Regions from separate parts of the Serratia sp. OS31 genome, predicted to be linked through region 2. Evidence: predicted binding sites of a transcription regulator. Region 2 holds the regulator's gene; the other holds the start of a gene.

Region 1 (11,838 bases), on a different contig from region 2:
TACTGCGAAGCGGTGGGCATTATCGGTGATGCCCAGCCAAATAGCAAGCCAACCGGGGCCAACCGCTGTTTTCTTACCCACCTCGGCTGTGGCACACTTTGATCTTGGGATTTCGCTGCAGCAGGAACACAGAAATGGAACCAGAAGACGCCTCGTTCAGCCAGCGCGTGTTTCACGTGGTGGCCGCCATTCCTTATGGCAAAGTGACGACCTACGGTGAGGTAGCGCGCCTGACCGGTTCACCACGTGCGGCACGTCAGGTGGGGGGCGTATTGCGTCGCCTACCGGAAGGCAGCAGCCTGCCCTGGCATCGGGTGATTAACCGCCACGGGCAAATTTCGCAGCAGGGGGAGGATTTCCAACGCCAACGTCAGGCATTGCTTGCGGAAGGGATCATTTTTGGCGCCCATAGCACGGTGGATCTGTTGGTTTACGGCTGGCGCTGGTGATAAAAAAACAGCCTTTGGCCGGAGCACAAAGGCTGTTGATAGCTTACGGCTTCAGGACCACCGGATTACGGCATCGCCGTTGGTGTCGCCTGAACCGGAATGCCTTGCACCGGAACCAGCAGCAGGTCGGCACGGGTGCCGTTACGGTTCACCACTTCCTGGATAGTGTCGGTAATAAAGATCAGTTGCCCATTAACCGTGATTGCCGCGCTCAGGATAATGCGCGCATTAGGCTGAATATCGGCCGGGTTGAACGGCAGTACAAAATTAAACGGCGCTTGTTTGCCGTCGGTACGTACCGCACGCTGGGCGATCACTTTAGACGGAGCGTCCGCCAGTGAAGCATCAGAGAGCGTGACGGTCAGTATCGCATCCGGCGGCAGCGCAATGCGCTGGCGAATGTTAACCGAACCAGTCACCGCCGGGCCCTGAATCTGCGTTTGTGCAATCGCCGCGCTTCCCGCCGTTGGAGTAGGCACATTGGCACTCTTCTGGGCACAGCCAGCCAGAGTGAGGGTTAATGCTGCAGCTCCACCTACGATTTGCCAGAGTTTCATGGATCGGTCTCCTTTTTTATTATCAACACGTTGGTGGCTTCCACCACCCCACTCATTAAACTTAGCACAAAACACTGAAAAATCCATTTAACACTGCCTATTAATCACTTACCTCCCTAATAATGTTCAGCATTCAGCCAATTTTCTCTGTGCCATAACGCAATATATTGACGTCTTACCGTGATATTCCGCACACTGAACAAAATGATTATTATAAGGGTAGTAACTTTATGAGCCAGGCACTGCAAAACCTCCTTGATCTGCTGGATCTGGAGAAAATCGAAGAAGGGTTGTTCCGCGGCCAAAGCGAAGATCTGGGGCTCCGTCAGGTATTTGGCGGTCAGGTGGTTGGTCAGGCACTTTATGCCGCCAAACAGACAGTTCCGGCAGAGCGGAGCGTACACTCGTTCCACAGCTATTTTCTGCGCCCAGGCGACAGCAGCAAGCCGATTATCTACGACGTGGAAATCCTGCGCGACGGTAACAGTTTTAGCGCCCGTCGCGTCAGCGCCATTCAACATGGCAAGCCGATTTTCTATATGACCGCCTCTTTCCAGAGCCCGGAAGAAGGGTTTGAACATCAGAACACCATGCCGGATGTGCCACCGCCGGAAGGGCTGATGTCCGAATCGGACATTGCCCAAAAGTTGTCGCACATGCTGCCGGATAAAGTGCGTGAAAAGTTTATCGGGCAGAAGCCGATCGAAATGCGCCCGGTCAAATTCCACAACCCACTGAAGGGCAGCGTGGAAGAGCCGCACCGCTACGTTTGGTTCCGTGCCAACGGCACCATGCCGGACGATCAGCGCATCCACCAATATTTGCTGGGTTACGCGTCAGATTTTAACTTCCTGCCGACGGCGTTGCAGCCACATGGCGTAGGCTTCCTGGAGCCGGGCATGCAGGTGGCAACGATCGACCACTCAATGTGGTTCCACCGCCCTTTCCGCATGGATGACTGGTTGTTGTACGTGGTCGAAAGCACCTCCGCTTCCGGCGCCCGTGGATTTGTACGCGGACAATTTTATACCCGTGACGGTGTTCTGGTCGCCACTACGGTGCAGGAAGGCGTCATCCGCCAGCGCGAAGCCTAAGTAACTCCCCTTCAATGGCATGCCAGCCCGGTTGGCTGGCATTTTTGCTTTGTACCTTCACAAATGGGCCGGTGCCCTGATCAGGCAAAGGCTCCCGGAGCCTAATCCCGCTGGTCTTGCAGCCACTTGATGACTTCAGCGGCCGCTCTGTTCGCAGGGAAAACGGGATAGAACACGTGTTCAATCGTGCCATCCTTGATGATCAGCGTTAAACGCTTAATCAGCCGTATGCCTTCCACGTTCATCGTGGGTAAACGCAAGGCGTCGACCAATACAAACTCAGCATCGCTCAAGATGGGGAAAGTCAGCCTGAGTCGGTCAGACAGCTCTCTCTGATAATCCGTGGTTTGCGTGCTCAACCCAAAAATCCTGATCCCGAAGGCGGCAAACATATCCTTTTCGGCCTGAAACGATAAAGTTTGCGCTGTACAGCCGCGGGCACCAGGGATAGCGTCCCAACCTGCCGGTAAATTGACGTGAGGCACACCGGTCCTCGGATAGGCATAGACGACCGTACGCCCCGGCAAGACTGACAGGTCGACCCTCTCACCAAACGTGGAGTGAAAACGCAGGGCCGGCATTGGCATGCCAACCAGATGATCGGCCGCACCGTCATCCAAGGGGCATGGCAGGTCGTCTGGCAAGAACCCGGGATTGTCCAAGTGATGTATATTCGCCATGCTCTGGCTCCCTATTCAAATAAAAATACTTCCTCATAGTCGGCGAAGCGTTAACGCTTACTTTTTCATCACCGTGGCAAAAGCGTCAGAAAACTCAACCTTATCCCCTTGATTTACCCTACTGAAATCAAGATCCCAGCAGGAATCAAACAGAACTATGACAGTTGACCCCATAGTGAAATAGCCTATCTCGGCACCTTTTTTATAAAACAGACAGTCATTATAAAAAGACTCATGGGTGTAGAGACGGTTATAGTTGACCTTTCCTCCCCAGGCCGTGACTATCCCCCCTACCATAAATGCGCCTACAAAAATAACGGCCATCCTGCCATATTCCGTCATAAACTCACAAATCAGCCGTTCGTTGCCAACATATAACTCTTTATCATTTTTTACATTTTTCTCCCTGACCGATTTAAAATCTCCGGGACAATAAATGGTATTAATCAAGAAACCGTCGAACGGCATATGCACCCTGTGATAATCCTCCGGTGCCAGGTATATATTCGCGAAACTGCCGCCATTGTAGCCCTGCGTCATTTCATTGTTAAAACCAAAAAGCCTGAAGAGGGAATACTCAACTCCCTTGGCTTGCAGTAACGTATTCTCTTTTATCTCGCCCAGGGCCCCCATACGCCCGTCGCAAGACATACAAAGCTCCTTTGAGTTCAATAAATTGACTTTACTCTTTGTTTCCTCGCTGAGCTCTCTGCAAAAAAAGTTCTGGAAGCTGCTGTAGTCCCTGATGTTTTTCTTCTGATATCTTGACAGATCGATTGACTTTGCCTTGCACAGGATGAAAATAAAAAAATAGTGAACGTTAAAAAAACTGGCCTCACTGAGGTGCCGCCCAATAGTGAAGAATGCCGTACGTAACAGCGATAAAAAATCAACGCGTCCTTTCATTTTAACCTTTTCTGCCATGCAGCCTTGGCGACCAGTCTTCAACAGTCCCAGTGAGCAATCTTTTCATAAATAGTTTCCGCCAAGAGGCAACCAAGGGTAATTCCAACATACTGGTCAGGGTTTCTTCATCAAGAGATTTGGTAAAAATAACTTTCATTATCTCCTGCAAACTCCATTTATCATTGGTCCTGTTAATCAAGGTAATTTCATCGCCCAGACCGACATTTCCTTGCTGAATCACCCTGAAATACCAACCTGTGCGGTAGTTAATTTGTAGCATTTCCGAAAAATAGGGAATGTCGAATCTGTCATTTAACTTCCAACAGGGTAATCGACCTTGTGAAACCTCCACTACCGCCGTCCCTATACTAAAAATATCGCCGACAAAGACCTGGCTTTCATCCAAACCGAGCGTACTAAAATTCTCGCCAAATGCGCCGGCATTCTCGAAAAAAGGACAGTCGGGAAATTCTGCCTTCCACTTTTTATAATGTTCCAATGGATAAACGTGTATCGCCTTTTCCGGTCCACCATGTACCTTCAGGTCGCCGATCTCATCACCCTCAATGCCTTCATAACCTACTGAAACCAGATGATTAACCTCTTTTTTGAATATGCCGGTAAAGCTGTCAGGACGAGTGAAAGGAACCACTTTTCCTACGTAAACAGAATTCACTATTCCTTTCATCGCTATCTCTCATAATTACGTATTAATACAAACAAATAAAACAAACAGTACAAACCAAGGCCATTATAGAAAAAGCACTTGATAATGCAATTAATATAAGGTCAATAAAAACAATGCATTACTTAAAAATGGGAAATATCGTTAAAAAAGAAAAAGGGCGATGTCTCCATCGCCCTTTCTGCATCATCATTATTTTTCGAGTTATTTAGCGCACTGCCCTTCTTCAAGGCTTATTGGTTGTAGGCACTCTCACCATGGCTGTTGACGTCCAGACCTTCGCGCTCCTGCTCTTCCGGTACGCGCAGCCCGACGATAGCACCTGCCACTTTGAAGGCAATGAAGGCGGCCACTCCGGACCACACCAGCGTGATCACCACGCTCAACAGCTGGATCCATACCTGATGCCCCATGGTAACGCCTTCCGCGTACCCGGTTCCGCCCAGCGAGGCGGAGGTGAACACGCCGGTCAGCAAGCAGCCGACGATGCCGCACACGCCATGCACGCCGAACACATCGCAGGTGTCGTCCACTTTCAGCCATTTCTTCAGCGTGACCACGCCCCACAGACCGGCAATACCGCCGACCAGGCCGATAATCAACGCCCCGCCAACCCCTACGGTACCCGCAGCCGGCGTGATGGCAACCAACCCGGCGATACAGCCGGAACAGGCACCCAGCAGAGAAGGTTTACCGCGCACAATCCACTCGGCAAAAGTCCACGAAAGAATAGCGCCAGCGGTCGCCACTACGGTGTTCAGGAAAGCCAGGGCCGCAATGCCGTTAGCCGCGCTGGCGGAACCGGCGTTAAAGCCGAACCAGCCGATATACAGGATGGAAGCGCCGGTAAATACCATCGGCAGGTTATGCGGTTTGAAAGCTTCCTTACCGAAACCGGCACGCTTGCCCAGCAGATAAGCGCCAACCAGGCCGGCACTTGCCGCATTGATATGCACCACGGTGCCGCCGGCAAAGTCCAGCGCGCCATCAGCGGCCAGGAAGCCACCTCCCCACACCATGTGGGCAATCGGCAGGTAGGAAATGGTGAACCAGATAGCGGCGAAGATCACCACCGCCGAGAAACGGATGCGTTCGGCAAAGCCCCCCACCACCAGCGCAACGGTGATACAAGCGAATGAACACTGGAACGCCACGTGGATCATCTGGCTAAAGGTTCCGGTAACGCTGTCGATACCTATGCCTTTCAGCATTGCCGTCTGGAAACCGCCGAAGAAGGCATTGCCTTCGCTGAAGGCCAGGCTGTAGCCGTAAAGGACCCACAACACGCACACCAAAGCAAAGGTGACGGTGACCTGGGTCAACATGGAGAGCACGTTTTTGGAACGCAGCAAACCACCGTAAAACAGAGCGACACCCGGCAAGGTCATGAACAGCACCAAAGCGGTGCAAATCATCATGAAGGCGTTGTCAGCCTTGTCTGCGACCGCCGGAGCGGCCAGGGCCAAAGAAGGAACCATGGTTACCGTACTCAGGCCCAACATGGATAAAAGTTTTTTCATTATCAATCCATCCCCATTACTTTACTGAGCCTGTGATTACAGTGCTGCTTCGTCTGTTTCGCCGGTGCGAATGCGAATGACACGTTGCAATTCGGCAACGAAAATTTTGCCGTCACCGATTTTGCCGGTGTAGGCCGCTTTGCTAATCACATCAACCACTTCATCCAACTGATCGTCGGCGATGGCGATGTCGATTTTTACTTTAGGTAAGAAGTTGACGCTGTATTCGGCTCCACGATAGAGCTCAGCGTGTCCCTTTTGGCGACCAAAGCCTTTTACTTCGCTTACGGTCAGCCCCTGAATGCCTACAGAGGATAGGGCTTCACGCACGTCCTCCAGCTTGAATGGTTTAATCACCACGGTCACCAGCTTCATATTGCCCCTCCACGAATTAAGCCCAAACTCACCCCGGTACGAGACTTATAAAGCAAAGGCTATGCCACAAATGGTTTTGTACGCAGATTCAGCAAATTAACCGGCAGGATAGGGATCTGACATGCAGCGATCGGCTGGGAACGCGCGAACATCTGATGAACTGATTAAATATTGCGCACTATTTTGGTGCGTGACGCGTCGAAAAAGTGCAGTGAAAGGGATTTAAAAAGGATCTGTGCCTGTTTGTGGTGCGTGGCGCTCAAGAAATAAGGGGGCCGTGGCCCCCTGAGATCATGCGGTTGGTATTTCTTCGCGACTGGCAGCGGCCAATTCTTCGCCCACCAGTTGCAGCTGGTACATCTGGAAGTAACGCCCCTGCTGAGCCAACAGTTGCTGATGATTGCCCTGCTCGACAGCCTGGCCCCGATGCAGAACCAGAATAGAGTCGGCATCCACAATGGTCGACAATCGGTGAGCGATCACCACCAGCGTGGTATGTTCACGGATCAGGCGCAGTGCACGCTGAATCGCTTGTTCGGTGCCTGAATCGATGTTGGCGGTCGCTTCGTCGAGGATCAGGATTTGTGGCGCCTGCACCAACACCCTGGCCATCGCCAAGAGCTGTTTCTGCCCCACCGACAGGTTGTTCCCCTGCTCGCCCAGCCGGGTGTGAATACCCTGCGGGAAACCACGTACCAGCTCAGCCAATTGCACCGTTTCCAGCGCCTGCCACACTGTCTCTTCACTGATGTTACGGCCCAGCGTCACGTTGGCCAGCACCGATTCGGCGATCACCACCGGATCCTGCTGCACCATTGCCACCCCCTGCCGCAACGTGCGATGCGACAGGCTGGCCAACGGACGACCATCAAGACGGACTTCGCCCTGGTTGACCGGGTAATATCCCATCAGCAGGTTGGCCAGCGTGCTCTTGCCGCTGCCGGTATGGCCCACCAGCGCCACAAACCCCCGCGACGGCACCGACAGCGAAATATGCTGCAGCACCTTTTTGTCATCGCGGTAGGCAAAGCTCAGGTCTTCAATATCGATGCGGCCACTCTCCAGCGGGCGATCGTCCGTTCCATAGCTCTGTTGACGGCGATCCATCAGTTCGAAAATACGCTCGCCGGCCACCACCGCCTGCTGCAGAATCGACTGCTGCGACGTCAGTTCGATCAACGGCTCATTCAAACGCCCAAGGTAGTTGATAAAAGCATAGAGCACGCCCACGCCAATGGTGCCCTCGCCGCTGAAGCCGAACAGCATCAGCAGGCCGCACAGCACCAACGCCGAAAACAGGCTGAGCAGCGGACGCAGCAGGAAACCATCCAGCCGCAGAGTCTGCATACGTGCAGTGTAGTGCGAACGGCTGGCGGCACTCATGCGTTCGCCAAAGCGGATCTGCTGGCGGAACTGCTGGATCACGCCCATGCCGTTGATCACTTCGTTAAAGCCGTCGTTGATGTCTGCCAGATAGCTGCGTACCCGACGCACAATCGGGATGCTGTAGTATTGGTAAATGCCCATCACCACAAACACCGCCGGGAAGATGCAGACTGCCACCAGCGCCATGCGCCAGTCCAGGCTGAACATCGCCACCAGCATGGCGCCAATCAGCGCAGCGCTTTTCAGTACGGTGGACACTACCATGACGTACAGGTCTTTAATCACCTCGGTGTCATTGGTCACTCGCGAGATCAACTGCCCCACCGGTTGCGTATCAAAGGCGCTAAGCGGCTGACGCAACGCGGCGTCCATCACGTCGGTACGCAGGCGTTGAACCACTCCGACCGCGGCCTGGTTGAACAACAACGCTTGAAAATAGTGCAGCGCCGCCGCCAACAGCTCCAGCAGAACATAGGCCGCCGCCAGTCCGCAGACAATCATCAGCGGTAACTGGCCTTTAGCGACGTAGTTATCGATAAAATAACTGACCAGGATCGGCCCGGCGACTTCCGCCGCTGCCGCAACCCACAGCATCAACACCGCCAGGCCCAAAGGTTTGCGGTACGGCGATCCATAAGCCAGCAACCGTTTCAACGTCGGCCACAGCTTTTGCATCTTATTCATTGGCTAGCATCTCCTCGCCGCTTTCCGGTGCCTCATCCAGCGCCGCTTCCAATTGCTGATAGCGGTACATATCGCGGTACCAGCCCGGTTGAGCCGCCAGAGACGCATGTTCGCCACGCTGAGCCACGCCGCCGTGTTGTATCACCAGAATTTCGCTGGCTTCGGTCAACGCCGAAAGCCGGTGCGCGCTGATAATCACCGTCCGGTTTTGCCCCCAACTGCGCAGGTTGTGCAGGATCTGATGTTCGGTTCGACCATCTACCGCCGACAACGCATCGTCGAGGATCAGGATTTCTGCATCCAGTAACAATGCACGGGCAATAGAAATACGCTGTTTCTGGCCGCCGGACAGCATCACGCCACGCTCGCCCACTTCGGTTTCATAGCCTTGCGGCAGGCGCATAATGTCTTCATGCACGCTGGCCAACTGGGCCGCACGCTCAATCTGTTCCTGCGTCGCCCCCGGATTCCCCAGCGCAATATTGTTGGCCACGCTGTCCGAGAACAAGAATGGCGTCTGGCTAACCACAGACAGTCGCGAGCGCCAGTCGTCGAGCTTCACCTGGGTCAGCGGCAGTCCCTGATAGCTGATCTGGCCATCATCCACATCAAACTGGCGCTGGATCAACGACAGCAACGTCGACTTACCGGCACCGGTTGGGCCGCACAGGCCGAGCATCTGGCCCGGCTCCAGCTTCAACGTGACATCGTGCAGCGCCGGGTGGTGATTGCCAGGATAGTGGAAGGATCGGATATCGACGGCCAGGCTGCCACGCCCCGCCGGCAATGGATGCTCGCCGTCGGTCACTGCCGGCGCTTCCTCCAGCAAGCTGCGAATGCGACCGTATGCCGCACTGCCGCGCTCAACAATGTTGAACATCCAGGCCAGCGCCAGCATCGGCCAAATCATCAGGCCGAGGTACATTACAAAGCTGGTCAGTTGCCCAAGCGTCAGGGTGCCATTGACCACCATCCAGCTGCCACCGCCAATAGCCAACAGATTGGCGGTACCGATAGCGATATAAATCGTCGGGTCGAAACGCGCATCCACCCGCGCTACGTGCATATTTTTGGCACCGGTTTGGGCGGCCACTTCGGCAAATTGATTGGATTGGTGATCCTCCAGACCAAACGCCTTGATCATGCGGATGCTGGTCATGCTTTCCTGCGCCTGATCGTTCAGGCTGGAGAACGCCGCCTGTGCCGATTTAAAGCGCTGATGCAACTGATCGCCGTAATACTTGATAACGATCGCCATGATAGGCATAGGGATCAACGACAGCAGGGTCAGCTGCCAGCTAATTTGGGTGCTCATCACCACCAGCACCGCCAAGCCCATCACCAGCGAATCGACCAGTGTCAGCACCCCTTCACCGGCAGCGAAAACGACCCGATCGACATCGTTGGTGGCGCGAGCCATCAGATCGCCGGTACGGTGGCGCAGATAAAAAGCCGGGTTCTGGCGGCTGAGCTGGCGATAGAAATTTTCACGCAGTTCGACAGCAAGCTGATAAGACGCGCCAAACAGCAACACTCGCCATACGTAGCGCAGCAGGTACACCACTACGGCTGTGCCGAGCATCAGCCCCAACCATGCCATCAGCACGCCGCCGGACATCTGTTTTTCGGTAATCCCGTCGACAATGATCCCCACCAGCTTGGGTGGCAACAGCTGCAGAATGGCAATGATGATCAGCAGCACCACTGCCCCCAGGTAGCGGCGCCACTCGCGGCGGAAGTACCAGCCGATTTGAGTAAATAATCTCACGCAGTTTTATTCCAGGATGTAGATGTAATAGTTTTTTCTCTCGATCTGCCTCAGCAGAGTAGGATACCACCGTTACTTTGCCAGTTTGGTGAACTTTTCACTCAGGAACCGGCAGGGCGGTGGTGTATTTGATTTTTTCCATCGCGAAGCTGGAAGTGACGTCAATCAACCCCGGAACCCCGTTCACCAGTCGCTTGTAAAAGCTGTCGTAGCTCTTCATATCCGCCACTTCCACCTGCATCAGGTAATCGTACTCCCCCGCCATGCGGTAAAATGCCAGCACCTCCGGCATCTGCTTGGTCAGTTGCACGAACTTCTGATACCACTCGCTGCTGTGCTGCTGGGTTTTGATCAGCACAAATGCCGTCAGGCCCAACCCGAGCTTTTCATTATCCAGCAGCGCGACCCGCCCACGGATATAACCTTCTTCTTCCAGCCGCTTCAGCCTTTTCCAGCAAGGCGTCGACGTCAGATTGACCGCATCGGCCAGCGCCTGCAGCGGCTGGGTGCAGTCCTGTTGCAGCATGCACAGTAATTTACGGTCTGTTTTATCTAACATATCGTCAACCAGGAGAAAATTTTTCTCTCATTAAGCGATTAAACAGGAAAAATGGCAATCCTTTTTTCCCGGCGGCAGGCTATATTATGCAGCAAATAAGCCCCCTATTCTGAGACCAGACGATGACAAACTCTTGGGTAAAATATGCTATCGGTGAAATAGAAGCGGATTTCCAACGCTCCGCCGACACGCACCTGATCCGCCTGAACCTGCCTGAATTTCCCGGCGTCTGTTTGTACCTGAAGGATGAAAGCACTCATCCTACCGGCAGCCTGAAACATCGGCTGGCACGCTCGCTGTTTCTTTATGGCCTGTGTAACGGCTGGATCACCGAGAACACCACGATTATCGAGGCGTCTTCGGGCAGCACCGCCGTGTCCGAAGCTTACTTCGCCCGGCTGATTGGCCTGCCGTTCATTGCCGTGATGCCTTCCTGCACGGCACGCCGCAAGGTTGAGCAAATTGCGTTTTACGGCGGCCGCTGCCATTTCGTCGATCACGCGGCGCAGATTTACGCGGTTTCCGAACAGTTGGCGCAAGAACTGAATGGCCACTATATGGATCAGTTCACCTACGCCGAACGCGCCACCGACTGGCGCGGCAATAATAACATCGCCGACAGCATCTTCCGCCAGATGTCACGCGAACCCTTCCCGATCCCGAAACATATCGTGATGAGCGCGGGCACCGGCGGGACCTCCGCAACGCTGGGACGCTATATTCGCTATCAGGGGCACGACACGCATCTGACGGTCGTCGATCCGGAGAACTCGGTATTCTATGATTGTTTCCACCAGCGCGATCGTACCCTGATCGGCAGCTGCGGCAGCAGAATCGAAGGTATCGGCCGCCCGCGCGCCGAACCCTCGTTTATCCCGTCGGTGGTCGACAGCATGTTGCGCGTTCCGGACGCGGCCAGCGTTGCTACCATTCATTGGCTGGAAACGGTGCTGGGCCGTAAAGTGGGCGCCTCCACCGGCACTAACGTGTGGGGGGCGCTGCAATTGGCGAAGCAGATGCGGGAAAACGGCGAGCAGGGTTCTATCGTCACCCTACTGTGCGACAGCGGTGAGCGCTATCTGGATACCTACTACAACCCTGAATGGGTGAGAAACAATATCGGCGATCTGACCCCGTATCTGGCGCAACTGGCAGACTTGTGATCGCGCCCGTCA
Region 2 (11,838 bases):
GTAACGGCGGATCAGTGTGTTACGGTCAGCGTCGAGGAACAGCAACTGCGGCGAAAAGCTGTCCGGCAGTTGGGTCATCGCATATTCAAACACTTCCGGCGATTCCGGCATGTTACGCACGTCGATGCTTACCGCCGCGGAGCTGTTGCGTTCCGCCAGCGTATTGGCAAGCTGCGGCAGCAGTACCACGGGCAGGTTATCAACGCAGTAAAAACCCATGTCTTCCAGCGCCCGCAAGGCGACGGATTTCCCTGAACCGGAACGGCCGCTGACAATCATCAGCACCATGTGGCAACTCCCCCTGGCATCTCGGCGGCGTCTATCGCCACCGTTAGAAACTTTATTATTCCGGCCTGAACCGGAATCCATCATGGCTAAACAGTATCGTTATCCGGGCTGGAAGTCACGCCAGCCGGGCGTTACTCGGTGATGATTTGGTAAAGCTCTTCGTCACTTTGCGCCGCGCGCAGGCGACGGCATACTGTTTTGTCGGCCAGACGCTTGGCGACCAGAGACAGGGTATGCAAATGGGTTTTACATTGGTCGGCCGGCACCAGCAGGGCGAACAGCAGATCGACCGGCTGGTTATCAATGGCGTCGAAGGCGATAGGTTGGTCGAGACGAATAAACACGCCAACGGCCCGCAGTGTGTCCTCTTCCAGTTTGCCATGGGGAATGGCGATACCGTTGCCGATACCGGTGCTGCCCATGCGCTCGCGGGTGAGAACCGCGTCAAACACCACCTGGGGTGACAGGTTGAGCTGTTTGGCGGCCAGTTCGCTAATAATTTCCAAAGCCCGCTTCTTGCTGGTGCAATGTACAGAGCTTCTGGTGCACTCGATATTTAATACCGAGCTTAACTGCATTGTTTCGTTGTTCATCTCATCTTCACTTAAAACCACACCAGCAAGCAGGCTTGTGAGGTGATTTTTCGCCTTGTTTAACCCTGATGGCTTATCGGCGCGTACCCAAACAGGTAACGCGCCGATGGCCGAGGCTACGTTTGAGCCGTACCCGCTGACGGAAACGGCCCAGAATGTCAGTGTTGTTTCAGTTTGTCTTTATGTTTGTTCAATTGACGCGCCAGTTTGTCGATCAGGGTATCAATTGCCGCATACATGTTCTCGTCTTCCGAGGTGGCGTGCAACTCGCCTCCATTCACGTGCACCGTCGCTTCCGCAATCTGCTGCACTTTTTCCACACTAAGCACGACATACACCTGATTTATGCGGTCAAAATACTGTTCGAGTTTGGCGAACTTGGTGTTCACGAACTCACGCAAGGGTTCGGTGATTTCGATGTGGTGTCCGGTAATGTTGAGCTGCATAGTGTCTTCCTTCTCAATAGAGGTCAAACCAACTGTTTACGCTGGTTGGACGGCGGGATGGACAAAGACTCTCGGTACTTGGCGACGGTACGCCGTGCCACGATGATCCCCTGATCGGAGAGCAGGGTGGCCAGCTTGCTGTCGCTGAGCGGTTTGGCGGGGTTTTCCGCCGCAATCAATTTCTTCACCACCGCGCGGATCGCCGTAGAGGAAGCTTCGCCTCCGCTGTCGGTATTCACGTGGCTTGAGAAGAAATACTTCAATTCGAAAATGCCGCGCGGACTGTGCAAAAACTTCTGCGTGGTCACGCGTGAAATTGTCGATTCATGCATCTCCACGGCCTGAGCGATATCCGCCAGCACCATGGGCTTCATAAATTCCGCGCCTTGCTCAAAGAACGCCTGCTGCTGCTCGACGATGCAGCGCGAAACTTTCAGCAGGGTGTCGTTGCGGCTTTCCAGGCTCTTGATCAGCCATTTCGCTTCCTGCAGATTGCTGCGGATGTACTGACCGTCGCTGTCGTTACGCGCAGTGTTGCCCAGTGCGGCATACTGCTGGTTTATCTTCAGCCTTGGGATGCTGTCGCTGTTGAGCTCGACCGTCCACACATCCTGCACTTTGCGTACCAGCACGTCCGGGATCACGTACTCAGATTCGCCGGTGTTGATCGACTGGCCTGGACGCGGATCGAGTGACTGGATCAGCAGCATCGCTTCTTTCAGTGTATCTTCTTTTGAGCGCGTTGTTCGCATCAGGCTGCGAAAGTCGTGGTTCGCCAACAGGTCCAGATGTTCGCTGATGATCAGGCGTGCTTCTGCGAGGTAAGGGGTGTCTTTGGCATACTGGGAAAGCTGGACCAGCAGACAATCGCGCAGGTCGCGCGCCGCGACGCCAACCGGATCAAACCGCTGCACGCGCTTCAATACCGCTTCGACTTCGTCCATTGTCACATTCTCGTCACCGATGCTCTCCAGAATGTCTTCCAGCGGCACGGTGAGATAGCCGGTGTCATCGACGGCGTCGACGATTGAGGTGGCGATGGCGGCATCGGTATCGGAAAACGGCGTCAGATCCACCTGCCACATCAGGTAATCCTGCAGGGTTTGGGTGGTTTCGCCCTGATACACCGGCAGTTCATCGTCACTGTAATCGGTGCGGGTCCCTGACGGAGTGCCGGCGGTATAGATCTCGTCCCAGGTGGCGTCCAGCGGCAGCTCTTCGGGCATGTCCTTTTGCTCCAGCGCCTCCCGGGTGTCCAAACCTTCGGTTTCGGTGGTCTCTTTAGCGTCGATTTCTTCGTGCAAATCGGTTTGTTCAAGCAGTGGATTGCTCTCTAACGCCAGCTGTATCTCCTGCTGGAGCTCAAGCGTGGACAACTGCAGCAGGCGTATGGCCTGCTGGAGCTGGGGGGTCATGGCCAGTTGTTGGCTAAACCTGAGTTGCAAACCTTGCTTCATATTCTTCAGTCTACTTCCGTTAACAGTCGTCCATCAGGACGCGCCGGCACTCAGAGGCGGAATTCTTCGCCCAGATAAACGCGTTTTACCTGCTCATCGGCCAGAATAGCATCAGGCGTGCCGTGAGCAATCAGTTTGCCCTGGCTGACGATATAGGCGCGTTCACACACGTCCAGCGTTTCGCGCACGTTGTGGTCGGTGATCAGCACGCCCAGGCCGCTGTCACGCAAGTGCTCGATAATTTTTTTAATGTCGATAACGGAAATCGGGTCAACCCCGGCGAAGGGTTCATCCAGCAGGATGAATTTCGGGTTAGCCGCCAGCGCACGGGCGATCTCCACGCGGCGACGTTCGCCACCGGACAGCGCCTGGCCCAGGTTGTCGCGCAGGTGGGAGATATGGAACTCTTCCATCAGCTCTACCGCACGGTCCGCCCGCTGTTCGCTGCTGAGATCGTCACGGATCTCCAGCACTGCCATCAGGTTGTCGTAAACGCTCAGACGGCGGAAGATCGAGGCTTCCTGCGGCAGATAGCCGATGCCACGACGCGCACGGGCGTGCAGCGGCAGCAGGCTGATGTCTTCTTCGTCAATCACGATACGCCCGGCGTCACGCTGAACGATACCGACCACCATGTAGAAAGTGGTGGTCTTGCCGGCGCCGTTTGGCCCCAGCAGGCCGACGATTTCGCCGGATTTCACTTTCAGGCTGACGTCTTCAACGACTTTGCGGCCCTTGTAGGCTTTCGCCAGGTTTTCTGCGATGAGTGTAGCCATAAGTGATTAGTTACTCTTGTTTTGCCCGTTTTTGTCTTGCAACTGCGACGGTACCAGAACCGTAGTCACGCGTTTGCCTTTATCGCTAAACGCCTGCATTTGCTGCTGTTGCACCAGGTAGGTGATGCGATCGCCCTTGACGTTGCTGTCGAGCTGTTCCAGATAGGCGTTCCCGGTCAGGGTCACCAACTGAGACGCCACATCGTAACGCACCTTCTGAGCATGGCCTTTCACCGGCTTGCCGCTGTCTTGCATCTGATAGAAGGTGACCGGGTTGCCAAAGGCTTCAATATAAGTTTTGTTCTGATCGCCGCCCGGGCGGGTGACCACGACTTTGTCCGCTTTGATATCGATGGTGCCTTGTTTGATCACCACGTTATCAGTAAAGGTGCTGACGTTGCTCTGCATGTCCAGAGACTGTTTCAGCGAGTCGATGCTCACCGGCTGATTGGAGTCGGACTTCAGCGCCCATGCGGGGGCGCTGGCGGCCAAAATCAAGCTGCCGATTAACAGATTACGGCTTGGTTTGTTGGTTTTGAATTTCATAGTTGGTCTTAACCTTATCAATCAGCTCAGCGGTCTTGGCCCGCAGGTTCCCACGCATTTTCATGCCGTTAGAGGTGAAGTTCGTCCCGTAGAGCGTCACTTCGTCATCCGAAGCCACATCCTGGGTCACCAGGTTCACCTGAGCATTGTCTGTTTTAATTTTTTCCAGCTGCGACGTGGTGGTCAGGCTGTTCACCTCGACGTGGCCGTAAAGATACAGCATCCGGTCTTTAGTCAGTTTGGCGCGGTCGGCGCGAACTGACCAGGTGGCCACCGCGTTTTCATCAAACAGCGTCATCACCGGTTGGGTGAACCAGCTTAATTCATCGGCTGTATAGTACTTCACGTCTTCCGCCACCAGCTTGTAACTCAGCTTGCCGGTCGGATTGTACACTATGGTGACCGTATGCTGGCTCTGATAAGTCGGGTCCTGGCTGTTCACCGGCCCCGGAGCCGTATCATCACTGAAATCCGTCATGTTCCAGCCAATCAGCGCCAGTGCGATCACCGCCAGCAGCACGGTGATCCAAAGTTTGGTTTTACTCATATCGATAGCCCTTTGGCGTCTTCCAGCTTGTTTTGAGCCAAAAGAATAATGTCGCACAGCTCACGTACCGCACCGCGGCCGCCGGCAATGCGGGTAACATAATGGGCCCGTGGCGTCAGCAGCGGGTGCGCATCTGCCACCGCGACCGCCAGGCCAACCTGCGCCATCACCGGCCAGTCGATCAGGTCGTCGCCGATATAGGCGACCTGATCTGCCGTCAGCGACAGTGTATCCAACAGTTCGCGGAAGGCCAAAAGCTTATCGGATTGCCCTTGATAAAGGTGCGTGATGCCGAGCGTTTTAGCCCGGTCTTCCAACAGCTTGGCGGAGCGACCGGTAATGATTGCCACTTCGATATCCGAGGTTTTCAGGCAGCGGATGCCGTAACCGTCGCGTACGTTAAACGCTTTTAATTCTTCGCCATTGTTGCCCATGAAAATCAGGCCGTCTGACAGCACGCCGTCGACATCACAAATCAGCAGGCGGATTTTGCCGGCACGCGCCATGACCTCTTGCTCTACAGGCCCGTAGCAGGTTTCAACCAGACTCATTGAGTTCTCTTCCATAGTTAAACGACGCCGGCGCGCAGCATGTCATGCATATGTACCACACCCAGCAATTGGTCGCCATCGGCAACCAGCAGTGCGGTGATGTGACGTTGCTGCATCAGATTCAGCGCGTCGACCGCCAGCAGGTTCGGGCGTACCCGCACGCCGCCGAGCGTCATGACATCGACAATGCGGGCCTCGTTGAGATTGATGCCCATATCGAAAATCCGGCGCAGGTCACCGTCGGTGAAGATACCGGCAATTTTCATCAAATCATCGCAGATAACCGTCATGCCCAGATTTTTTCGGGTAATTTCCAGCAGCGCGTCGCGCAGCGATGCATCGGCGCTGACGTGAGGAATTTCATCGCCGCTGTGCATGATGTCGCATACGCGCAGCAGCAGGCGGCGGCCCAGAGCGCCCCCTGGGTGCGATAACGCAAAATCTTCCGGCGTGAAACCGCGAGCTTTTAACAGTGCGACGGCCAACGCATCGCCCATCACCAACGTGGCGGTGGTGCTGGTGGTCGGCGCCAGGCCGAGTGGGCAGGCTTCCTGTGGCACCTTGATGCACAGGTGAATATCCGCCGCCTTGCCCATCGAACTTTCCGGGTTGTTGGTCATGCAGATCAGCGGGATACGCTGACGTTTCAACACCGGGATCAGCGCCTGTATTTCGTTGGACTCACCCGAATTGGAAATGGCGAGCACGATATCCTGTGCGGTGACCATGCCGAGATCGCCATGGCTGGCCTCGGCCGGATGAACAAAGAACGACGGCGTTCCGGTGCTGGCGAAGGTGGCGGCAATCTTGCAGCCGATGTGCCCGGATTTACCCATGCCCATCACAACCACTTTGCCGCTGCATTCGGCGATCAACTCGCAGGCGCGGGTAAAGTCTGCATTGATGTATTGATCGAGCTGGGCCAGCCCGTCACGCTCAATCTGCAGCACTTCTTTGCCTGCCTGCTGAAAATCAAAGCCCGGTTGCAACTGAATGTTCGACATGCTCATTCCCATCGGTCATACCCGTCATCTCTCAAATTACAGCGCCGTATCCACTCATCCCGGTGACTTACCTGAGCAGGCACCTGGGGATGAGTGAGTTTGTCGCCTGGCTGCAACTTGAAAGCTAGAGGCTATAGCTAAATGAATTGAAAGGGTTAAAAAACAGCACCGCAAGGTACGCAATAAAACCACATAATAACAGAGCGCCGGCCAGATGACCGATGCGATGTTTGCGCCCGATGCACAGGGCGCTGAGCACAATGCTGACGGCCAGCATGACCCAGTAATCGCGATGGAAGGCGGCACCATCGACGGTCCCCGGAGACAGCAGGGCGGGCACGCCCAGCACGATCACCGTGTTGAAAATGTTGGAGCCGATGATATTGCCAATCGCCATATCATCTTCGCCCTTGAGTGCGCCGGCGATCGACGTGGCCAGCTCCGGCAGGCTGGTGCCGATGGCAATGACGGTCAGGCCCACCACCAACTCACTCATACCGAAATAGTGCGCGATGACCGTGGCGTTATCGACCACCATTTTGGAAGACAGCGGCAGAATGATAAACGCCAGCACCAGCCACAACACCGCCACGGTGTTGCTGCTGTCCTGCGGCAGTTCGGCGAGTTGCTCCACGGTCAGGCTGTCGCTGCCTTCACGCTGCGCCAACCGGGCAATTTTCAACATCAACAGAATAAATATCGCGGCGGCGGCCAACAGCAGCACGCCATCCTGCCGGCTCAGCGTGCCGTCCATCAGCACGAAACCGCACAATACTGTGACCGCCAACATCAGCGGCAGTTCGCGCCGCAACACTTCGGATCGCGCCGCCAGCGGGTGTATCAGCGCGGCAACGCCGAGGATCAGCAAAATATTCGTGATGTTGGAACCTAATACGTTCCCCACGGCCATATCGATTTGCCCGTTCAATGCCGCAGTGGTCGACACAAACAGCTCCGGCAGTGAAGTGCCGATGCCGACGATGGTCATACCGATAATCAGCGGTGGCACGCCGAGTGAACGGGAAATTACCGCAGCACCGTAAACTAAGCGGTCTGCACCATATACCAGTAAAAATAAACCAACGATTAATAAAGCTATCGCGAGAAACATGCAGGGTCCTTTGTTGGGTATCATCCCGGTTCGTTGGTTAAAAGCCGTAATTCGGCTATCTTGCTTTGCCCTCCGTTGCGCAGGTTAAAACCGCAGCAACGGGTTTTCCCGGCTAATATATGAACACTTTCGTTTTTTTTCGTTATGGCGCCAATTTTGACCGGGTGGCGCGTAAAAGTAAAACCTATGGCACCATTGGTAGCGAAATGGCGGTAAGTTTTTGTAAAGATGAGACGCATTGCGCCCGTTGCTTTAACATCGTGGGTAGATTTGGCAAAAATGACCCGTAAAGGATCAATTAACATGCACCAGAAGGCAGAGAATCTGGTCGAAGTTCGCGACATGACGTTCTCGCGCGGCGATCGACTGATATTCGAAGATATCAACCTGACGGTTCCCCGTGGCAAGGTCACGGCGATCATGGGGCCGTCCGGTATTGGCAAAACGACGCTGCTGCGTCTGATCGGCGGTCAGCTGGCACCGGACAGCGGTGAAATCTGGTTTGATGGCGATAACATTCCCGCGTTGTCTCGCCATCAACTGTATGAAGCGCGCAAGAAAATGAGCATGCTGTTTCAGTCTGGCGCGCTGTTTACCGATCTGACGGTGTTCGAAAACGTGGCTTACCCGCTGCGGGAACATAGCCGTTTGCCGGAGCCCATTCTGCGCAGCACGGTGATGATGAAGCTGGAAGCGGTGGGGCTGCGGGGAGCGGCCGATCTGATGCCGAATGAATTGTCAGGCGGCATGGCGCGGCGAGCTGCGCTGGCGCGTGCGATTGCGCTCGATCCGGAGATGATCATGTTCGACGAGCCTTTCGTCGGCCAGGATCCCATCACCATGGGCGTGCTGGTCAAGCTGATCGATGAGCTGAATCACGCGCTGGGCATCACCTGCATCGTGGTTTCGCATGACGTGCCGGAAGTGCTGAGCATCGCCGACTACGCTTACATTGTGGCCGATCATCGGGTGATAGCCGAAGGCACGGCGCAGCAATTACAGAACAATCCTGATGCACGCGTGCGCCAGTTCCTGGATGGTATTGCCGATGGGCCGGTACCCTTCCGTTATCCGGCCGGCGATTACCAGGCCGAGCTGTTAGGTTTAGGGAGTAAATAAGCTGATGTTATTACGGGCGTTAGCGTCGTTAGGACGCCGTGGCATCAACACCAGCGCCAGCTTTGGGCGCGCCGGGTTGATGCTGTTCAACGCGCTGGTCGGGCGGCCTGAGCCGCGCAGGCAGTGGCCACTGTTGCTCAAGCAGTTGCACAGCGTTGGCGTGCAGTCGCTGCTGATCATCGTGGTTTCCGGGTTGTTTATCGGTATGGTGCTGGGGTTGCAGGGCTATCTGGTGCTCACCACTTACAGCGCCGAAGCCAGCCTGGGCATGATGGTGGCGTTATCGCTGCTGCGTGAACTGGGCCCGGTGGTCACCGCGCTGCTGTTTGCCGGACGTGCCGGCTCTGCATTGACGGCCGAAATTGGCCTGATGAAGGCAACGGAACAAATCTCCAGTCTGGAAATGATGGCCGTCGATCCGCTGCGGCGTATCGTTGCGCCGCGCTTCTGGGCCGGTTTGATCAGCATGCCATTGCTGACGATGATTTTTGTCGCTATCGGCATCTGGGGCGGCTCGGTGGTTGGCGTAGACTGGAAGGGCATTGACAGCGGCTTCTTCTGGTCGGCCATGCAGGGCGCCGTTGAGTGGAAAAAAGACCTGCTCAATTGCCTGATCAAGAGCGTGGTATTTGCCATCACCGTGACCTGGATTGCCATCTTCAACGGGTATGATGCCGTACCGACCTCTGAAGGGATAAGCCGGGCAACGACCCGTACCGTGGTACATTCGTCACTGGCGGTGTTGGGATTGGATTTCGTGCTGACAGCACTGATGTTTGGGAATTGATTCGATGCAAACGAAGAAGAGTGAAATCTGGGTTGGGGCATTTATGCTGATTGCGCTGTGCGCCATCGTGTTTCTGTGCCTGCAAGTGGCGAACATTAAGTCGATCGGTAACGAGCCGACATACCGCATCTATGCGACCTTCGATAACATCGGCGGTCTGAAAGCGCGTTCTCCGGTGAAAATCGGCGGTGTGATGATTGGCCGAGTGGCTGATATCACGCTCGATCCTAAAACCTATACGCCGCGCGTAGCCCTGGATATCCAGGATAAATACGACCAGATCCCGGACACCAGCTCGCTGGCTATCCGCACCTCCGGCCTGCTGGGGGAGCAATATCTGGCGCTGAACGTCGGTTTTGAAGATCCGGACATGGGCACGGCCATTTTGAAAGACGGCGGTACTATTCAGGACACCAAATCAGCCATGGTTCTGGAAGATCTGATCGGCCAGTTCCTGTATAAGAGCGGCGGTCAGGATGATGCAGCCAAAACGGGAGACGCGGCTGCTCAGCCGGCTGCCGGCGCTGCCCCGCAAGCCGCTGCCCCTATTCATTAAGAGAGGAAACCTGCATGTTTAAACGTTTACTTATGGTTGCCCTGCTGGTGGTCGCACCGCTGGCGAATGCGGTCGATCAGACCAATCCTTACAGCCTGATGCAAGACGCGGCTGAGAAGACCTTCACCCGTCTGAAAACCGAGCAGCCGAAGATCAAGCAGGACCCGAACTACCTGCGTTCCGTGGTGCATCAGGAGCTGATGCCGTTTGTGCAGGTCAAATATGCCGGTGCGCTGGTGCTGGGCCGTTTTTACAAAGAAGCGACGCCGGCGCAGCGTGAAGCCTACTTCACCGCATTCCAGTCCTATCTGGAACAGGCTTACGGCCAGGCGCTGGCGATGTACCACGGCCAAACTTATCAGATTGAACCCGAGAAGCCGCTGGGCGACGCCAGCATTGTGGCGATCCGCGTGACCATCATCGACAACGGCGGTCGTCCGCCGGTGCGTCTGGACTTCCAGTGGCGCAAAAACACCAAAACCGGTCACTGGCAGGCCTATGACATGATCGCCGAAGGCGTCAGCATGATTACCACCAAGCAGAACGAGTGGGCTTCTACGCTGCGTACCCAGGGGATCGACGGCCTGACCAAGCAACTGCAAGCGGCGGCGGCTCAGCCGATTACGCTGGATCAGAAAAACTGATGTCAGCGGCACTCAGCTTTGAATCGCAGCAACAGACCCTGATCCTGCGCGGTGCACTGGATCGGGAAACGCTGCTGCCGCTGTGGGAACAGCGGGAAACGTTGCTGGCGGATAAAACCGCTATCGACGTGACTCAACTGCAGCGGGTGGACTCGTCCGGGCTGGCACTGCTGGTGCATCTGCGCGAACAGCAGCGCCAACATGGCGTGGAGTTAAAAATTTCTGGCGCCGGCGATCGCCTGAAAACGCTGATCGCATTGTACAATCTGCAAGCAATAATGCCTGTCGATACCGCTGGTTAGCCCGATTTTCGACTGGATGAAGACGTTTTCTCCCCAGAAAGCCCCTGTACAACAGGGGCTTTTTCTTTAGTTTAAGAAAACGTCGTATTCCACTAAGATATCAGGCTGATTATGATCCTTTTGATACAGAACTGGATACTATGGAAAATAGCGAGATTAAAGATGTGCTGATGCGCGCATTGGCACTGGAAGAAGCACATGTTACCGGCGACGGCAGCCATTTTCAGGTGATCGTGGTCGGTGAGCTGTTTGCCGCCATGAGCCGCGTCAAGAAACAACAGACGGTCTATGCGCCGCTGATGGAATACATTGCGGACAACCGTATTCACGCCTTGTCGATTAAGGCGTACACCCCTGAAGAGTGGCAGCGAGATCGCAAACTCAACGGATTTTAAGGCTGTTTGCCCAGCGGGGCGGGCAGCGTCAGTTTAGATAACAGAGAGTAGTCAAATGGATAAATTTCGTGTGCAGGGCCGGACCCGCCTCAGCGGTGAAGTGGCTATTTCCGGGGCTAAAAACGCCGCCCTGCCGATCCTGTTCGCCGCATTGTTAGCGGAAGAGCCGGTCGAGTTGCAGAATGTCCCGAAGCTGAAGGACATCGACACCACCATTAAGCTACTCAGCCAATTAGGCACCAAGATTGAACGCAACGGCTCCGTATTCGTTGACGCCAGCGGCGTGAACGAGTTCTGTGCGCCCTACGATCTGGTGAAAACCATGCGCGCCTCTATCTGGGCGTTGGGGCCGTTGGTTGCCCGTTTCGGTCGTGGTCAGGTTTCTCTGCCGGGCGGCTGCGCCATCGGTGCGCGTCCGGTCGATCTGCACATTACAGGTCTGGAACAGCTCGGTGCAGAGATCAAACTGGAAGAAGGCTATGTTAAAGCTTCCGTCGATGGCCGCCTGAAGGGCGCGCACATCGTTATGGACAAGGTCAGCGTGGGCGCTACCGTGACCATCATGAGTGCTGCCACCCTGGCGACCGGTACCACCGTGATTGAGAATGCGGCGCGCGAACCGGAAATTGTCGATACCGCCAACTTCCTCAACACGCTGGGCGCAAAAATCACCGGTGCCGGCAGTGACCGCATTACCATCGAGGGCGTTGAACGTC

Evidence for each region. Region 2 encodes sigma-54, which starts transcription at its own class of promoters, with help from an activator protein. Its sites were predicted from a motif close to GTTGGCACANNTTTCGCTNT; they were not measured.
Region 1: the regulator sigma-54 is predicted to act here: its motif matches at 6,316-6,335, upstream of glnK (P-II family nitrogen regulator).

What each region holds. Positions count from the first base shown of each region.
Region 1 is NZ_JACJFQ010000004.1:145,053-156,890, reverse strand. Features, by position in the region: gene H5P17_RS05730 (MGMT family protein) at 135-449, shown strand; gene H5P17_RS05725 (YbaY family lipoprotein) at 515-1,006, opposite strand; gene tesB (acyl-CoA thioesterase II) at 1,237-2,100, shown strand; gene H5P17_RS05715 (peroxiredoxin) at 2,202-2,780, opposite strand; gene asd (archaetidylserine decarboxylase) at 2,838-3,686, opposite strand; gene H5P17_RS05705 (MOSC domain-containing protein) at 3,688-4,374, opposite strand; gene amtB (ammonium transporter AmtB) at 4,605-5,891, opposite strand; gene glnK (P-II family nitrogen regulator) at 5,928-6,266, opposite strand; gene smdB (multidrug efflux ABC transporter permease/ATP-binding subunit SmdB) at 6,558-8,336, opposite strand; gene H5P17_RS05685 (SmdA family multidrug ABC transporter permease/ATP-binding protein) at 8,329-10,104, opposite strand; gene H5P17_RS05680 (Lrp/AsnC family transcriptional regulator) at 10,202-10,663, opposite strand; gene H5P17_RS05675 (PLP-dependent cysteine synthase family protein) at 10,786-11,826, shown strand.
Region 2 is NZ_JACJFQ010000006.1:117,405-129,242, reverse strand. Features, by position in the region: gene rapZ (RNase adapter RapZ) at 1-288, opposite strand, end outside; gene ptsN (PTS IIA-like nitrogen regulatory protein PtsN) at 420-881, opposite strand; gene hpf (ribosome hibernation promoting factor) at 1,040-1,327, opposite strand; gene rpoN (RNA polymerase factor sigma-54) at 1,351-2,784, opposite strand; gene lptB (LPS export ABC transporter ATP-binding protein) at 2,835-3,560, opposite strand; gene lptA (lipopolysaccharide ABC transporter substrate-binding protein LptA) at 3,567-4,106, opposite strand; gene lptC (LPS export ABC transporter periplasmic protein LptC) at 4,075-4,653, opposite strand; gene kdsC (3-deoxy-manno-octulosonate-8-phosphatase KdsC) at 4,650-5,204, opposite strand; gene kdsD (arabinose-5-phosphate isomerase KdsD) at 5,222-6,208, opposite strand; gene H5P17_RS07735 (calcium/sodium antiporter) at 6,333-7,319, opposite strand; gene H5P17_RS07730 (hypothetical protein) at 7,340-7,624, opposite strand; gene mlaF (phospholipid ABC transporter ATP-binding protein MlaF) at 7,623-8,438, shown strand; gene mlaE (lipid asymmetry maintenance ABC transporter permease subunit MlaE) at 8,443-9,225, shown strand; gene mlaD (outer membrane lipid asymmetry maintenance protein MlaD) at 9,230-9,781, shown strand; gene mlaC (phospholipid-binding protein MlaC) at 9,796-10,425, shown strand; gene mlaB (lipid asymmetry maintenance protein MlaB) at 10,425-10,727, shown strand; gene ibaG (BolA family iron metabolism protein IbaG) at 10,868-11,122, shown strand; gene murA (UDP-N-acetylglucosamine 1-carboxyvinyltransferase) at 11,178-11,838, shown strand, end outside.